4 regions of the Mucilaginibacter lutimaris genome follow, and region 4 is predicted to be linked to each of the others. Evidence: riboswitches for the same ligand, from Rfam matches in the RefSeq annotation. Region 4 holds a riboswitch; each other region holds the start of a gene.
The links. Region 4 has a riboswitch for S-adenosylmethionine ahead of ACFQZI_RS08580 (O-acetylhomoserine aminocarboxypropyltransferase/cysteine synthase family protein). Riboswitches for the same ligand answer to the same signal wherever they lie in the genome.
Positions count from the first base shown of each region.

Region 1: linked by a shared signal. The riboswitch ahead of metH (methionine synthase) and the one ahead of ACFQZI_RS08580 (O-acetylhomoserine aminocarboxypropyltransferase/cysteine synthase family protein) in region 4 are both predicted to bind S-adenosylmethionine.
Region 2: linked by a shared signal. The riboswitch ahead of ACFQZI_RS09870 (peroxiredoxin) and the one ahead of ACFQZI_RS08580 (O-acetylhomoserine aminocarboxypropyltransferase/cysteine synthase family protein) in region 4 are both predicted to bind S-adenosylmethionine.
Region 3: linked by a shared signal. The riboswitch ahead of ACFQZI_RS11900 (cysteine desulfurase family protein) and the one ahead of ACFQZI_RS08580 (O-acetylhomoserine aminocarboxypropyltransferase/cysteine synthase family protein) in region 4 are both predicted to bind S-adenosylmethionine.

Region 1 covers NZ_JBHTIA010000003.1:91,405-93,605, reverse strand. The annotation lists gene metH (methionine synthase) at 1-1,282, opposite strand, end outside; SAM riboswitch class I at 1,420-1,531, opposite strand; gene ACFQZI_RS01185 (Bax inhibitor-1/YccA family protein) at 1,918-2,201, opposite strand, start outside.
Region 2 covers NZ_JBHTIA010000005.1:39,676-41,876, forward strand. The annotation lists gene ACFQZI_RS09865 (1,4-beta-xylanase) at 1-666, shown strand, start outside; SAM riboswitch class I at 856-971, shown strand; gene ACFQZI_RS09870 (peroxiredoxin) at 1,183-1,818, shown strand; tRNA gene ACFQZI_RS09875 (tRNA-Cys) at 1,833-1,903, shown strand; gene ACFQZI_RS09880 (DUF5996 family protein) at 2,161-2,201, shown strand, end outside.
Region 3 covers NZ_JBHTIA010000008.1:90,320-92,520, reverse strand. The annotation lists gene ACFQZI_RS11900 (cysteine desulfurase family protein) at 1-1,114, opposite strand, end outside; SAM riboswitch class I at 1,213-1,327, opposite strand; gene ACFQZI_RS11895 (hypothetical protein) at 1,701-1,886, shown strand; gene ACFQZI_RS11890 (hypothetical protein) at 1,906-2,031, shown strand; gene ACFQZI_RS11885 (hypothetical protein) at 2,069-2,201, shown strand, end outside.
Region 4 covers NZ_JBHTIA010000003.1:1,710,138-1,712,338, reverse strand. The annotation lists gene ACFQZI_RS08585 (trans-sulfuration enzyme family protein) at 1-391, shown strand, start outside; SAM riboswitch class I at 537-648, shown strand; gene ACFQZI_RS08580 (O-acetylhomoserine aminocarboxypropyltransferase/cysteine synthase family protein) at 884-2,197, shown strand.

The sequences.
Region 1 (2,201 bases), 1.6 Mb from region 4:
CGCTGGCAACCAGATTCAGGAATTTCACCATCACCGCTTCCGAGTCTATCATCCCCTCATCCATGTTAATGTCTATGACTTGCGCGCCGCCTTCTACCTGCTGCAGGGCAACAGTAAGGGCAGCCTCGTAATCTTCGGCCAAGATGAGTTTGGAGAATTTGGGCGACCCGGTGATATTGGTACGCTCGCCTATGTTTACAAAGTTTGTTTCGGGAGTAAGGGTTACTGCTTCCAGTCCGCTTAATCTTAAATAAGGCTCTATTTGAGGAATTTGTCTTGGCGGATATTTTGCAGCCTTTTCGGCAATGCATTTAATGTGGTCGGGCGTGGTGCCACAACAACCACCTACAATATTTACAAGCCCGGCTTTTATAAAATCATCCACCTGGTGGGCGGTTTCGTGCGGTGTTTCATCATAAGCGCCAAATTCATTCGGCAAACCGGCGTTAGGATAAGCCGAGATAAATACACCTGCCTTTGCAGAAAGCTCCTCTAAATGGGGCCTCATTTCTTTAGCGCCCAAAGCGCAGTTCAACCCTACCGATAACAGGTTTGCGTGACTGATAGAGTTCCAGAAAGCCTCTACCGTTTGCCCGGAAAGGGTACGACCCGATGCATCGGTAATGGTACCGGAGATCATAATCCCCCCTGTCTCACGGAACGCAGGGTAATCTTTACCTGCGGCTTTACACTCGTCTTTATATCGTTGTATGGCAAACAGCGCTGCTTTGGCGTTCAATGTGTCAAATATGGTTTCGACCAGCAACACGTCCGAGCCGCCATCCACCAAACCACGCACCTGCTCATAGTAAGCCTGCGCGAGGTCATCAAACGTAACGGCGCGGTAACCGGGGTCGTTCACATCCGGCGATAAAGAAGCCGTGCGGTTTGTAGGGCCAACGGCGCCAGCCACAAAGCGTGGTTTCGACGGATCTTTTTTAGTGTATTCGTCGGCCACTTCACGGGCAATGCGCGCGCCTTCGTAACTTAATTCGTAATCAAGTTCTTCGAGGTGATAATCGGCCAGTGATATTTTTTGTGTACTAAAGGTATTGGTCTCTATGATATCCGCACCGGCGTCCAGATATTCGGCGTGAATAGCCTTGATCACATCCGGGCGGGTTATATTTAGCAGGTCGTTATTGCCTTTAAGGTCCGACGGATGATCACGAAAACGCTCCCCGCGAAAGTCCTCCTCACCAAGTTCGTACCTTTGGATCATGGTACCCATAGCACCGTCAATAACCAATATGCGTTTTTGTAGTTCTTTTCTAATATCCATGTTTATGATTGCACCGATTTTTTTTTGATGATTGCACCGATTAAAAATGATCGCAACCGAAATCGGTGTAATCAAAAAACTATCTATGAAATCTCAAAACTCAGCTTACTCGAAAAGTCGGGTGTTGAATTGACTTTCACTTATCTGTCTCAAGCCATTCATTTGGTTTGAGTAGAATGTAGCACCTTGTTAAGTAACAGGTTGCTAAGACATCGCAGGGTCTAATCCCTCCGTCTTTCTCCATAAGCAATGCAAAGATGAATAATAATGTTGTAAAGTGCAAGCGTATAAATTACACGCAATTGCCTGCTATCCGTTGGCTGAAGCCAACGGCAATGATTTTTGCCGTGTTTCAATTTTTACAAGATAAAACATTTAATCAAGCTAACTGCAAATTCATTGCCGTCCCATAAATGAGACGGATGGCAAACAAGCAAAACTGGCTTTAGCCAAAATCTTTAACGATTAACTCACCCCCTGCCCCTCTCTGTTGCGCAAAGCGGGGATTATTTTGGACCCCTCTTTCCGCGAAGCGAAAAGAGGGGTCGAGCGAAGCAATGACCGTGTAAGTAAACTCTTTAAAAAAAAAAAGCCGCCTGTTATTGCAGGCGGCTCTTCAATATGGTTTAAACCTATTATCTCCTGTTACCGCCAAATATGCGCAGCAATAAAAGGAACAGGTTAATAAAATCAAGATAAAGGGTTAAAGCGCCCATTATAGCAGTCTTTTTACCTTCGGCGCTACCGTACTCTAAGCCTGCACCAATGCGTTTTAATTTCTGCACATCGTAGGCGGTAAGGCCTACAAATACTGCCACCAATACGTAGCTAATTAATAAACTAAAACTTCCGCTGTGGAAGATGAATAAGTTTAACACGGTGGCGATGATACCGCCAATTAACAGCATGATAAGGATAG
Region 2 (2,201 bases), on a different contig from region 4:
GCTAAAATTGGCAAACAGCCTGCGCCTAAAGTGGGTGTGCACAACTCTGGCTGGCTGCAGGATCCCGGTAACCGCCTAAACAACGCGGGCGAAACTGCAATGCTGCAAGCCTACGTTACTGATGTACTAACCGCCTTTAAGCACGATAAACGCATACTGCTTTGGGATTTATATAACGAACCGGGCAACTCTAACAAAAAGGACGCATCTATGGGCTTACTTGTAAAAGTGTTTACCTGGGCGCGCGCAGTAAACCCCGACCAGCCAATTTCTGCAGGCCTTTGGGACTGGAGTTTTGAAAAGTTAAATGCCTACCAGGCCTTAAACTCCGATATTGTGACTTATCATGATTATACCGACGAAGCATCGCATCTTAAAACCATACAATTACTAAAAAGCCATGGCAAGCCATTGATTTGTACCGAATATATGGCACGCACCCGAGGCAGCAAGTTTGCCAACGTAATGCCAATGCTAAAAAAAGAAAACGTAGGCGCACTTAACTGGGGCTTTGTAATGGGTAAAACCAATACCATCTTTGCCTGGGATAATCCTATACCTGATGGTAGCGAACCTAAGGAATGGTTCCATGATATCTTCCGTAAGGACGGTACACCTTACAAGCCCGAAGAAGTGGAGCTGATAAAGAAGCTTAACGGGAAGTAATGATCATGTAGCGATGGGTTTTATACCCATCGCTACATGTAAGGATTGATTAAAGCTTGCATAATATTGTAATACAAAATTTTCTCATTGAAATTCAATTATTTAAAGAATATTTTAAATAATAAATATTAAGTCTATAGGAATTATAGATTTAATATGTACTTTTGTGATGTAATCGTTCTTTAAACATACTTATCCAGAAAGACAGAGGGAAGGGCCCTATGATGTCTTAGCAACCTGTACAGCTTTAAGGCTTGTAAAAGGTGCTAATTCCTGCTTCGCTGCTTAGCGGAGACAGATAAGCTGATTTAATAAAAACCGAATGCTCATGAAGCGTTCTGTTTTCACCTTGAAGGCCTCTCTCTTAATCGCTTTTCCGGATAAATTACCGAAACAAAATTGAAATGTATAGCTTTATGGAGCCTCACCCAAACCCTCTCCGAAGGAGAGGGCTTAAAAAGTCTCCCCTTTCGGGGGAGATTTAGAGGGGGCTTAACAATATTAAAAACCAATATCATGAGTTTAAGACTTGGCGACGACGCCCCAAATTTTAAGGCCCAGACATCGCAGGGCGAAATTGATTTTTACGAATACCTGGGCGATAGCTGGGGTGTGCTATTCTCGCACCCGGCAGATTATACACCGGTTTGTACTACCGAGCTTGGTAAAACCGCCTCATTAAAAGATGAGTTTGAGAAACGCAATGTTAAGGTTATAGCCCTAAGTACCGACAGTGCCGAATCTCATAAGGGCTGGATAAATGACATCAACGAAACACAAAACGTTGAGGTAACATTCCCGATAATAGGCGACGAGGACCGCAAAATATCTGAGGCCTACGACATGATCCACCCGAATGCATCATTGGTAGCTACCGTTCGTTCGCTGTTCATCATTGGGCCGGATAAAAAGATAAAACTTATCATCAGCTACCCGGCATCAACCGGAAGGAACTTTCAGGAAATACTGAGGGTGATAGACAGCCTGCAACTAACCGCCTACCACAGTGTAGCAACCCCTGCCGATTGGAAAGACGGTGAGGATGTGGTAGTGCTGCCATCTATTAAAACAGAAGATATTCCGGCTAAATTCCCTAAAGGGTTTACCGAGGTGAAGCCTTATTTAAGGACGACACCACAGCCCAATAAATAGGCTATAAGAATCAAAGTCGCGTGGCCGAGAGGATAGGTGTGGGTCTGCAAAACCTTTAACGGTAGTTCGAATCTACCCGCGACGTCTAAACTGACTGACTAATAATGACTGGGCGGTGGGCTGAGGAGCTCATCGCCTTTTTTATTTATTCCGTATGGACTCACCCCGCGACGCTTCGCGCGCCACCCTCTCTCCGCTACGCGGAAAGAGGGTGGAGGAAAATAAATTTACACACCCTCTTTGCGAAGCAGAGAGGGTCGACCAGCGAAGCGTAGTCGGGGTGAGTAAACTATTGAAGAGCGATTTATACACAATCCCGTTCCCAGCTTGTATATTTACATTATGAGCAACTCTACCCACAACTGGCCTAAACTCGATTTTCA
Region 3 (2,201 bases), on a different contig from region 4:
AAGCCGATAACTTCTCTACAGTATGATCTATTTCCTGGGCGGTGTTAAATTTACTGAACGAGAACCTGATCGTGTTTCTTGACCCATCTGCGCCAATTGCCTTCAGCACGTGCGATGCCGAACCGGTTGAACATGCGCTGCCGCCCGATACGGAGATATTATTCTGATCCAGATACGCCAGCAGATCGCCGGTTGCATGGTTAACGGGCAGGCTTGCGCTTAATACGGTATATAAGCTTTTATCTGCAATGGCCGAATTACCATTAAAATAAACATCCCCTATCTGCTCCCGCAGTTTAGCGATCATCCTGTTTTTTAAATTTTGAATATAAACCCGGTGTTCATCAATATTGCGGTAGGCAATCTCTAAAGCTTTAGCCAGGCCTATTATTCCGTGGATATTCTCGGTACCGGCGCGTAGCTTACGCTCCTGCGAGCCGCCGTGCAATAGTTGGGATAACTGTACACCATTGCGGCAATATATAAAGCCCACGCCTTTTGGCCCGTGAAATTTATGTGCCGATGCTGCTATAAAATCCGTGTTTAGTTTAGACAGGTCGTGCCTGTAATGCCCCATGGTTTGTACCGTATCTGAGTGGAAAAGAGCGCCCCTGCTTTTACAGACCTCACCTATCAATTCAATATCGTTTAAATTACCTATTTCGTTATTGGCATGCATTACAGATACCAGCGAACGGCCGTTGGTTTTAAGCAAAGCATCCAGGTGGTTAATATCCAGGTTGCCGTGGCTATCGGTGTTTATAAAACTTAGTTGTATTTCGCCCTTAGTTTTGAGCGCTTCTAAGGTATGCAGCACCGCATGATGCTCGAAAGGGGTTGTGATAACGTGTTTTATTTGATGCGAGCGAACGCTTGACAAGATAGCGGTATTATCTGCCTCGGTGCCGCCACTGGTAAATATGATCTCGCCCGGCGTAGCATTAAGCAGGCCGGCAATAGTGGAGCGCGCCCCTTCAATGGCCTTTTTTACCTCGCGGCCGTGCTCATGATGCGATGACGGGTTGCCATAGTATTCTAATAAATAAGGGGTGATGGCTTTAAATACCTCGTTATCCAGTTGGGTGGTGGCTGCGTTATCTAAATAAATTCTCATTATGTGTCTGTTTTTAAATGTTACCAATGTTTCTTTAGTAACTTATCTCAAAAAAAGAGGACACAAAGGATAAAGCTATTTAACTTTAATGTGTGGTCATCTTATCTTTCTCCCCAATAAGTGGAGCAGGAGTTAGCACCTTTTACGCGCTTTGAAGCGGTACAGGTTGCTAAGACGTCATAGGGCCTTTCCCTCTGTCTTTCTGGATAAGTTATTAAAAGAACTATTTAATGATGCAAATATATATAATATCCTATAATGTCTATAGCTTTAATAGAATTTATTTAAAAATAATTTGAAAGTTACTATTTTCTTTCATCAGTCGCCCTCCAACCGAACGGCCTATTGTTCAAAAACGAACACTTTATACAACCGATAACCTTTCTGTTGACTATTCTTTACAACAACATGTACTCATTTTGCATACACCCTTTGCTTTATACTATTTTATTTTTTGGTTCAAAACGGCTGTTTTTAAACCTTTTAAGTTTTAATGTAAAAATAAATATGGTTGCGTGTCATTTTTTCTGGTCGGAATGAAAAGTTTGGCATTAGTTTGGAATAGTACTTATCAAACGGAGATATTATGATCGACGAAATAACTGAAACCAAGGATGGGGAGAAAGAGTGGGAAAACCCTCAAGCTCCCGAGAAAACATCCGACGCGAGAGATGAAGAGCAAATAGCAAGGCAATACAAAGAAGCGAAACGCCGACATGATAACCTTAGCGAAAACCAAAACAACGAAGACAAAGAGCAAACTAAAAACTGAAAATTTTAAATATTGGACTATGAAAACTTACCAAAAACCAGCAACCAGCAAATTAGTTAACCGTTTCGACAGAGAGTTAATGAACATTTTGATGAGCGACCTAAAAGCGCTTAAATCAAAAACCGCAACCCGCAACGCTGCATAATTAACAACTGCATACTCACAACTTTAAACATTAACCTATGAAAGCTGAATACAAACCTGCAACAAGTAAATTAGTTACCCGTTTTGATAACGAATTAAAAAACTTATTAATGGAAGACCTTAAGGCTTTCAGAGAGAGAAACCAGTTTACATCAAGCAACAAACAGAAAG
Region 4 (2,201 bases):
TATTAAAACCCTGCCTTACCGTGTTAAAGGGCATGTAAACAATGCCCAATTGCTGGCCGCGTTTTTAGAACAACACCCGGCTGTTGAACAGGTAATGTATCCCGGGCTACCATCGCACCCGCAATATGATACTGTTAAAGACCAAATGAATTTACCGGGCGCCATGATGTCGTTCACCTTAAAAGGCGGCGAGGCGCAGGCTAAAAAGGTAATTAATTCGCTTAAAGTATTTACACAGGCCACCAGCCTTGGCGGCGTAGAAAGTTTGATAGAACACCGCGCCAGTGTGGAAGGTCCGGATACAAAGACACCTTTTAACCTATTAAGGGTATCTGTTGGATTAGAGCATATTGATGATCTGATCGCCGATATGGAGCAGGCGATGCGGTAAGAAATAAATTAAAAAATACCGGTGTTTTACGTCAATATTATAATTTATTAAAAATTTAATTTGGATTGTAAATATCCTTTGCCCTATATTTGAAACATTATTTGGTAGCGATACCACACGATCAATTTTCCCTCACACGGATTTTGGTTTATAAAGAAGCGGCGAGAGATCAGGCTCAGAGAACCGCTGGCAACCCTACAAGGTGTAGAAGGTGCCAATTCCTGTCCCGGAGAATAGTTAACCGGGGGATATAAATTTTTAATCATGAAAAGTTTAACTTACGTACAACAAAACACCTTGCAGGCCCAAACGGCTACCTCTTTAGTATACAACCAATCTCATGGCTGTATTTGCATGTGTTGCTGCTGCTGTTGATTCGGTAACACGTCCCCTTTTCTGTTTCCTGAAAAATACGTGATCTGCTGAATAGGATAGTTCTATCCTGTCGTAACCCTTAAATCTTTCTAATTAAATATCCTTAATCTACAGAATATGTCTAACTTAAAATTCGAAACACTGCAACTGCATGCCGGCCAGGAAGTTGATGCAACCACAGGCGCGCGTGCTGTGCCATTATTCCAAACTACCTCATACGTTTTTAACAGTGCTGAGCATGGCGCTAATTTGTTTGCCTTAAAAGAGTTCGGTAATATATACACCCGGTTAATGAACCCTACTACCGATGTTTTTGAAAAGCGCATAGCTGCTCTTGAAGGTGGTATTGCAGCTTTGGCAACTTCATCGGGCCAGGCTGCGCAGTTCATCGCTTTAAACAATATCTTACAGGCAGGCGATAACTTTGTTACCTCTCCTTTTTTGTACGGCGGTACTTACAACCAATTCAAAGTAGCCTTTAAGCGCTTGGGTATTGAGGTGCGTTTTGCCGAGGACGATACTGCTGAGAACATCGAAAAACACATCGACGATAAAACGAAGGCCATATATACCGAAACCATTGGGAACCCGGGTTTCAACATCCCCGACTTTGAAAAGCTTGCTGCGTTAGCTAAAAAGCACGATCTGCCGTTATTTGTTGATAACACTTTCGCAGCAGGCGGCTACCTTTTCCGCCCGTTACAACATGGCGCGCACATAGTGGTTGAATCTACTACCAAATGGATCAATGGCCATGGCACCAGCATTGGCGGTGCTATAATAGATGGTGGTACCTACGATTGGGGTAATGGTAAATTCCCGCAGTTTACAGAGCCAAGCGAAGGTTATCATGGTTTAATATTTAACGATGTATTTGGTGTGAACGGCCCATTTGGGAACATCAACTTTATCATCCGTGCACGGGTTGAAGGGTTACGGGATTTCGGCCCTTCGCAATCACCATTCAATTCCTGGTTAAATATACAGGGGCTGGAAACACTTTCGCTACGGGTGCAACGCCATGTAGATAACGCGCTTGAGCTGGCCAAATGGCTGGAAAAGCACCCGCAGGTAGAATCGGTAAATTATCCGGGGCTTGAATCATCGGCTTACCATTCCCTCGCAAAAAAATATTTAAAGAATGGTTTTGGCGCGGTGTTATCATTCAAAATAAAAGGTGATAAACAATTGGCAAACAACCTTATAGACAACCTTCAACTGGTAAGCCATTTAGCCAACGTAGGCGATGCCAAAACGTTAATTATACAACCATCAGCTACTACGCATCAGCAACTGTCAGACATCGAACAGATCTCTGCCGGGGTATTGCCGGGCGTGCTGCGTGTATCTGTTGGTATTGAGCATATAGATGATATTAAAGCTGATTTTGAACAGGCCTTCGCTAAGATTGGCCGGCTGGAATTGGCATAAGAGT